DNA from 2 places in the Peribacillus sp. N1 genome. Region 1 is predicted to be linked to the other one. Evidence: riboswitches for the same ligand, from Rfam matches in the RefSeq annotation. Region 1 holds a riboswitch; the other holds the start of a gene.
The links. A riboswitch is a leader RNA that binds a small molecule or an ion and turns the genes downstream of it on or off. The one in region 1 is predicted to bind cobalamin.

Region 1 (3,633 bases):
CCGATGTTCAGTTCCTTGGGCATTTTCATTCCGCCAAGCACCCGGTGTATTTCGTCCGCATAAGGAATGGATTCCGCTTTTTCACCATCACAGAAATCACAGGCTTTTAATGTCAGTACATCTCCAATCGGCGACAAAAGAAAGTTTGCTGATTGCAATTTCCCCGTTATGACTTCCGGATCCGTTGTCGGAATCTTTAAGACGATTTTATGATTTGGCGTGTATTCCATCGTTCCCTTTTCCCCAACAACTTCCGCAAGTGTCATCATTTGTTTGGGAGTGAATTGTTTATTCGCCACACCTGGACTAACGGCAAGTTCGAATACCGACTCCATTTTTTGCTGAACAATCGGCTGAATGGATTGCTTAACGGTTTGACCCTTGACTCTTGACAGGGCCTCCATTGCCATTTCAAAGGAAGCTGGCTTCTTTTCTGGTGCTTTTGTAAGTAATCCAACTCCTCCAGCGGACTCGGTTAAGGTCTCTTGATCTAATGCCCACGGTTCCGCTTCTTTTTGCAGTCGCTGATGCGGCTTCAATGTTTGCTTTTCCGAATTCAAAGTATATTTTCTCTGATAGCCTCTTGGTGTGATGATTTTGTCATCATATAAAAAGGTGGATGAATTACCGATAATGACGGTGGTCAACATTCCAATATCGTGATTCAACATATCCTGCAAATTGGTTATGACAATATCCTGCCTATCGCGATAAGCACTTTTCACCAACCCGACAGGTGTATCCGGCGAGCGGTAGCGAAGGAGAATTTTCTGTGTTTCAACAATTTGCCGGGTCCGCCTGCCGCTGCGCGGATTATAAAGTGCAATGACAAAGTCTGCCATTGCAGCTGCTTCAACCCTTTTAGCGATCAGTTCCCAAGGAGTTAAATGATCACTGAGGCTGATCGTACACGAATCGTGCATGACTGGTGCCCCGAGTAAAGACGCACATGAGTTGATTGCAGAAATGCCAGGAATGACTTCAATGCCCACTCCAGTTTCTTCTTTCCAGCCTTTCTCAATCAATACTTCATAAACCAACCCTGCCATCCCGTAAACTCCGGCATCCCCACTGGAAATCACCGCCACTTTCTTTCCCAGCTCCGCTTGTTTCACTGCTTCCTGTGCACGTGATACTTCTTCAGTCATCCCCGTACTAATGATCGTTTGATCTGTAAGCAGTCCCTGAATGAGTTCAACATAAGTTTTATAACCAATGATGTAGTCACTTTCTTGAAGGGCTTCGACGGCACGTTTGGTAATGTGTTCAAAATTCCCGGGCCCAAAACCCACGACGAATAATTTACCGTTTGTACTCATTAAGACATCTCCTTTTACGCTTTGTTCTTTGAAATACCCGTATGAGCAGGAAAATCTGGATTAGGGGTCATTTCCCCATCATTGAATTGATAGATCATCTGTGGAACAAATTCACCATCATCGATATTACTGACGATCTGCCGACCGAATTCAGGCGTTTCCACTCGATACCAGTTTCCTTGGGGATAGGCAATCACAACGCAGGCATCCTTACATCTTCCGTTACAGCGTGTCCTGGTTGTATGGATTTTCAAATCAAGTCCCTTTGAAGTAATTTCATCGCGAATCGCTTGGGTTACTTCTTCCCCGCCCTTTTTCATGCAGCTGCTCCCATTACAAATCAACAGATGCGTATTTGTACCCATCAAGTTCCAAGTAGTCATCTTCTTCCTCCTGAGTTCAGGGAAAAGGCAAAATAAAAAACCTTAACATTAGAGTCAAGGTTTTAAAAAAACTATATGAATGAGAAGCCAAAGGCAAACATGCCAAATCCTTCCAAAATCGTCATAGTCCTTCTACCTTTCCCTCCGAAAAGTATCATGCAATTTTAAAAGCAGGTTTCCTGGCTTACGCTTCATTTTACTTTGTCCCTTCCCGGCATCATGCCAGTGGCTATCGACAATTTCATCAGCGTTTACAGTAGCGGGGGCTGCATCGGATTTTCACCGATTTCCCTATTATCCCTTGCTTATTCACACAAGGGCACTTTTAAAATGAAATATTTGGTTTTATTATACATTTCTAACTAACTTAATCTATCATATAACAACTTTATCAAAATTCAATAGTTTATTCCGACTGTTTAGAAAAGTTTAATAGTGTAAAACCAGTTAAAATCCTTTCCTTGCAACAAAATCCGTCCCGAAAAAAAAGATAGTGTAGCTGAAATTATTTCTTTATGGTACACTATACGAGAATTTTCAAAATAATTACATAAGTTTTATGGTGTTGAATTTCTCGGAATTCAACTTAAAAGGGAAGCCGGTGAAAATCCGGAGCGGTCCCGCCACTGTAAAGGGAAGTCCTATTACTTTAACTTTAATCCACTGTCAAATGAGATGGGAAGGATGTAATGGGATGATGAACCAAAGCCAGGAGACCTGCCATGAAACGTGAAACTGTTTCAGCCTACGAGGATGGGCGTGCGGATCAGGCAGAATGGCCCATGATTGCTTCATGCTGCAAAATTCCTGTTCATTACGCACTTCTTTCCTTTGAGAGAAGTGCTTTTTATGTTGGGCGCCGCTTTTCTTCTCAAGATTGATCAGAAAAATTTAAAAGTATTGAAAGGAGAAAGAATGAAAAGAACCAATTGGAAAATTATTTATTTTGTCATCTTGTTGCTTTTTATCCCGAACCGGGCAATGGCCATGCATATCATGGAGGGCTTTTTACCCATTGAATGGGCTATATTCTGGTGGGCCGTGACGTTTCCATTTTTAATCTTGGGTTACCGGTCCATTAGGTCCAAAGTTAGGGAAAATCCAGAAACAAAAATGATACTTGGCCTATCGGGCGCATTTGTATTTATTTTATCGGCCCTAAAGATTCCTTCCGTTACGGGAAGTTCTTCACACCCTACCGGAGTTGGTTTGGGTTCCATATTATTCGGACCATTGGCCATGAGTGTCGTTGGCTCCATCGTTCTGTTATTTCAAGCTGTTTTACTGGCTCACGGAGGATTGACGACATTAGGGGCCAATGCATTTTCCATGGCCGTTTGCGGACCGTTCATTGCTTACTTTGTCTTCAAGGGCGCAACTAAATTGGGGTGGTCTTTTTCACTTGCCGTTTTCTTGGCAGCTGCTTTTGGAGATTTAGGAACCTATGTGGTCACTTCCGTTCAACTTGCTCTTGCTTTTCCTTCCGAGGTAGGAGGATTCATGGCCTCTTTCAGTAAATTTGCAGGTATTTTTGCCCTGACCCAAATTCCCTTGGCAATCAGTGAGGGGTTATTGACAGTCGTCGTAATGAATTTCTTGAAAAAATACAATCTAGGTGAATTGAAATTGCTGCGAGTTTTTTCTAAGGAGGCCCGTTAATATGAAAAAAAGTCTACTGCTGCTTTTCCTGGTTGTCATTCTTGCAACCATACCGTTAATCACCCAACAAGGAACGGAATTTGGCGGTGCCGACGGCGAAGCTGAGGAAGCCATCACTAAGATCCATCCGGAATACAAGCCATGGTTCAACAGTATATGGGAGCCGCCAGGTGCAGAAACCGAAAGCTTATTATTTGCGCTTCAAGCTGCAATCGGAGCCGGTTTCATTGGATACTTCATTGGCGTGATGAGACAAAGGAATAAGCAAACCA
Region 2 (3,633 bases), on a different contig from region 1:
ATTTGGGTTGTATCCTCCACGCTTGATGTCGATATCAAGAACGAATTCACAGCCCAGTTCAAATATTCGTCGCGATCGCTTTTTTTCAATGGCAGACCTTCTCTAAGTGCAGGCTCATCGACCTGAATCATTTTGATTCCAGCGGATTCCAATGCAATGACTTCTTTTTCCAAAGCGAGTGCCAGCTGATAGCATACATTCTCCCTGGAAATATCATCACGGACAAATGACCAGTTCAAAATCGTAACAGGACCTGTAAGCATTCCCTTTACCGTCTTCTTCGTCAGTGATTGTGCGTATACACTTTCCCTGACTGTCATCGGTTCGATGAAATGGATGTCGCCGTAGATGACTGGCGGTTTCACACAGCGGGATCCATAGGATTGTACCCACCCCTTTTCTAAAAAGACGAATCCACCTAACTTATGGCCGAAGTATTCAACCATATCCGTTCGTTCGAATTCCCCATGAACAAGGACATCCAAACCGATTTCTTCTTGGATTTCGATCCACCTGCCGATTTCTTCGTTAACGAATGTTTCATATTGCGAAGCGGTCCATTCTCCTCTTTTGAATTTCCCGCGTGCTTGTTTAACATCAAATGTCTGCGGAAAGCTGCCGATCGTAGTCGAAGGAAGAAAAGGCAATTTGAAAAATGCCTGTTGTTTTTGGTAACGCTCTTTAAATGGAAGCTGACGGCCGGCGGTTCTGGTTTTAACCTTTTCGACATTGGATTGTACAGTTCCGTGATTCCGGGCATTTGAACTTGCTAACGTTTGAAGCGTGAATTTATTTGCATCGACTTTCTCGGCGATTGCTTCAAAGCCTTGATTATTCCCTTTGACCAAGAGTGTGATTTCCTCAAGTTTCTCATCAGCGAAAGCAAGGGCCTCTTTCACTTCGTTTGATAGGGCGGTTTCATTACGAACGGTCACCGGGACATGAAGCAGGGAACAAGAGGGCTGAAGCCAGATTCGGTCTTCGGCTACCATTGTCTTAAGAGTCTCGATCAATTGGATTTTTTTCGATAAATCAGAAAGCCAAATGTTTTTTCCGTCAATCAAACCTGCAGCAAGCACTTTGTCCTTCGGAAAGCCGAATGCTTCCAGGTTGCTTAGATTCCTCCCTTTGTCATGTACAAAATCAAGACCGATTCCTTGGACTTGTAATTCGATGACTTCCTGGTAATGTTCCACGGCATCAAAGTATGTTTGTAGCATGATGTTCAGGTTTGGTGCTGCTTCATTCAGTTTTTCATAGAGGTAAGTAACAGTTTGCATATCTTCTTTGGAAATCGATGAAACAAGTGAAGGTTCGTCCATTTGAACCCACTTCACGCCTTCTTGCTCCAACTCCCGGAGGATTTGCGTGTATAGGGGAAGCAGGCTCAGGATGATGCCAGGGATATCTTGTTTTTTGAAGCCTTTGGAAAGGGAGATGAAAGTATAAGGACCGATCAACACGGGCTTTGTTTCAATTCCTAGCTTTTCCTTGGCTTCCCGATATGCTGCAAGTGGTTTATTTTCCGTTAACGTTAGCTGTGGCACCTTTAATTCAGGGACAATATAGTGATAGTTCGTATTGAACCATTTCGTCATTTCGGAAGCGACTTCATCATTGTTTCCGCGAGCCATTGAATAATAAACGGAAAGGGGAACGCTTCCGCTTTCATAGGCTGAATAACGTTCAGGAACAAGACCGAACATTACGGACATATCGAGCATTTGATCATAGAAAGTGAAGTCGTTGACAGGAATGATATCAATGCCTCGTTTCTTCTGTTTTTGTAAGTTGCCTAAACGGATGGCTTTTAGTTGTGCCGTAAATTCTGCTTCATCGATTTTACCGGACCAGTAAGCTTCCAATGTACGTTTCCATTCACGATCTTCCCCGATTCGAGGGTAACCCAAACTACTGCTTTTCAATATTCCCATCCTCCTATATTCATTTAATTGAGCAATAAAAAAAGCATTCCTAACCGTCAAAAGAGATGGTTAGAAATGCTTAAAATAAAGAGGCATGCAAAATGCCCCTTACAATTATAAGGTCCCTAACACCTCCCTATCTCCCGTAGGTTAAAACAGTGTTGTCGAAATAGGCAGGTCTCCTGACTTAGGGATTAACATTAGCGGCGGGCCTTCCCGATCCGTTGATCAGTGGCATATTGGATGGCGCTAACACTCCCATTACAGTGGCGGGACCGTCCCGGAATTACACCGGACTTCCCTTTTAATCCTAATTAAAAACTAGGAACCTATTTCCACATATGAAATTTGACAAAACCTGCCTTGATAACTGTTTGCAGGTTAAAAATTTATAAAATAAAAACTATTATAAAAATTTAGACAATCTTAACATATCCGACCAAAAGGGTCAACATGGAAAAACGATTCAGGAAAAGTATCCGGTTATAAGGTGTGTGGGTGATAAGGATGAGGTCTGTTCCTAAAAAAGAATATATTGTTTGGACAGGGAGTATGTATAGAGGAAGTGGCGTTTTGAAATGGGGCGTGGGGGATGACTTTCTACATCTTGATTGCAGGAATCATTTTTTGCATGGTGATGAGCATTCGTACGTTATTTCTTGTCGAGTCGGGAGGAAAGAAGTTTTCTCTGGAGGATATGCTGTGGCTTGGCAATTTATATGCGACGATATTAGTTGGATTTGCACTGATTTATTTATTATACGAACTTCAGAATCATTCGGTGATTCTTGATATGGGCAATCGATTGGATGGCACTTTCTATGAACAGTTGAAGACTTCTTTTTATTTTAGTGCGATGACGATGTTTTCTGTAGGGTATGGAGATATAGCCCCGATTGGAATGGGCAGGATGATAGCTACGATTCAGGCTTTCATCGGTTATACACTGCCGGCAGCGTTCGTGATCCGGACGGTGATCGATTTGGAGCACAAAGATAGGAAGGATAAATGAAAGTTGTGTTTCTTTCGATTATTGGGTACTCTTACCATAATGAAAGAAATGGAGGGTTCAATATGACTGTTAAAATTGGAGAAAAAGCACCTGATTTCAAGCTCCCTGCAAACAATGGTGAAATGGTGTCCCTATCGGATTTTAAGGGGAAATATATTGTTTTATATTTTTATCCAAAAGACATGACGCCAGGTTGCACGACGGAGGCCTGTGATTTCCGGGACCATAATGAGCAATTTGAGGAATTGAACGCGGTCATCATTGGAATCAGCCCAGACCCAGCTGCACGTCATGAAAAATTCATCGAAAAACATGGATTGCCTTTTCTGCTGCTGGCTGATGAAAATCATGAAGCGGCTGAATCATTTGATGTGTGGCAATTGAAAAAGAACTTCGGCAAGGAGTATATGGGCATTGAACGTTCAACTTTCCTGATTGATAAGGCTGGTATGGTAGTCAAAGAATGGCGTAAAGTAAAGGTCAAAGGCCATGTCGAAGAAGCTCTTCAAACTCTTCGCGACCTCGAAAAATAAGGGACAGGCAGATGAAGGATGAGCGAATAACGAAGCTTGCAGCCAGGCTGATTCATCATTCGATACAATTACAGCCAAAAGAGAGAATCCTCATACGGGGGAATATCAATACGAAACCATTATTGAAAGAGCTGATTGATGAAATATACAGAGTGGGTGCTTA

Region 2: linked by a shared signal. The riboswitch ahead of metE (5-methyltetrahydropteroyltriglutamate--homocysteine S-methyltransferase) and the one ahead of ACYP5M_RS02345 ((2Fe-2S) ferredoxin domain-containing protein) in region 1 are both predicted to bind cobalamin.

Annotation. Positions count from the first base shown of each region.
Region 1 covers NZ_BAAHZO010000001.1:505,174-508,806, reverse strand. The annotation lists gene cobJ (precorrin-3B C(17)-methyltransferase) at 1-1,319, opposite strand, end outside; gene ACYP5M_RS02345 ((2Fe-2S) ferredoxin domain-containing protein) at 1,334-1,702, opposite strand; cobalamin riboswitch at 1,855-2,044, opposite strand; cobalamin riboswitch at 2,246-2,441, shown strand; gene ACYP5M_RS02340 (hypothetical protein) at 2,425-2,583, shown strand; gene ACYP5M_RS02335 (energy-coupling factor ABC transporter permease) at 2,618-3,361, shown strand; gene ACYP5M_RS02330 (energy-coupling factor ABC transporter substrate-binding protein) at 3,363-3,633, shown strand, end outside.
Region 2 covers NZ_BAAHZO010000007.1:163,973-167,605, forward strand. The annotation lists gene metE (5-methyltetrahydropteroyltriglutamate--homocysteine S-methyltransferase) at 1-1,934, opposite strand, end outside; cobalamin riboswitch at 2,081-2,273, opposite strand; gene ACYP5M_RS23425 (potassium channel family protein) at 2,518-2,937, shown strand; gene bcp (thioredoxin-dependent thiol peroxidase) at 3,000-3,470, shown strand; gene ACYP5M_RS23435 (aminopeptidase) at 3,482-3,633, shown strand, end outside.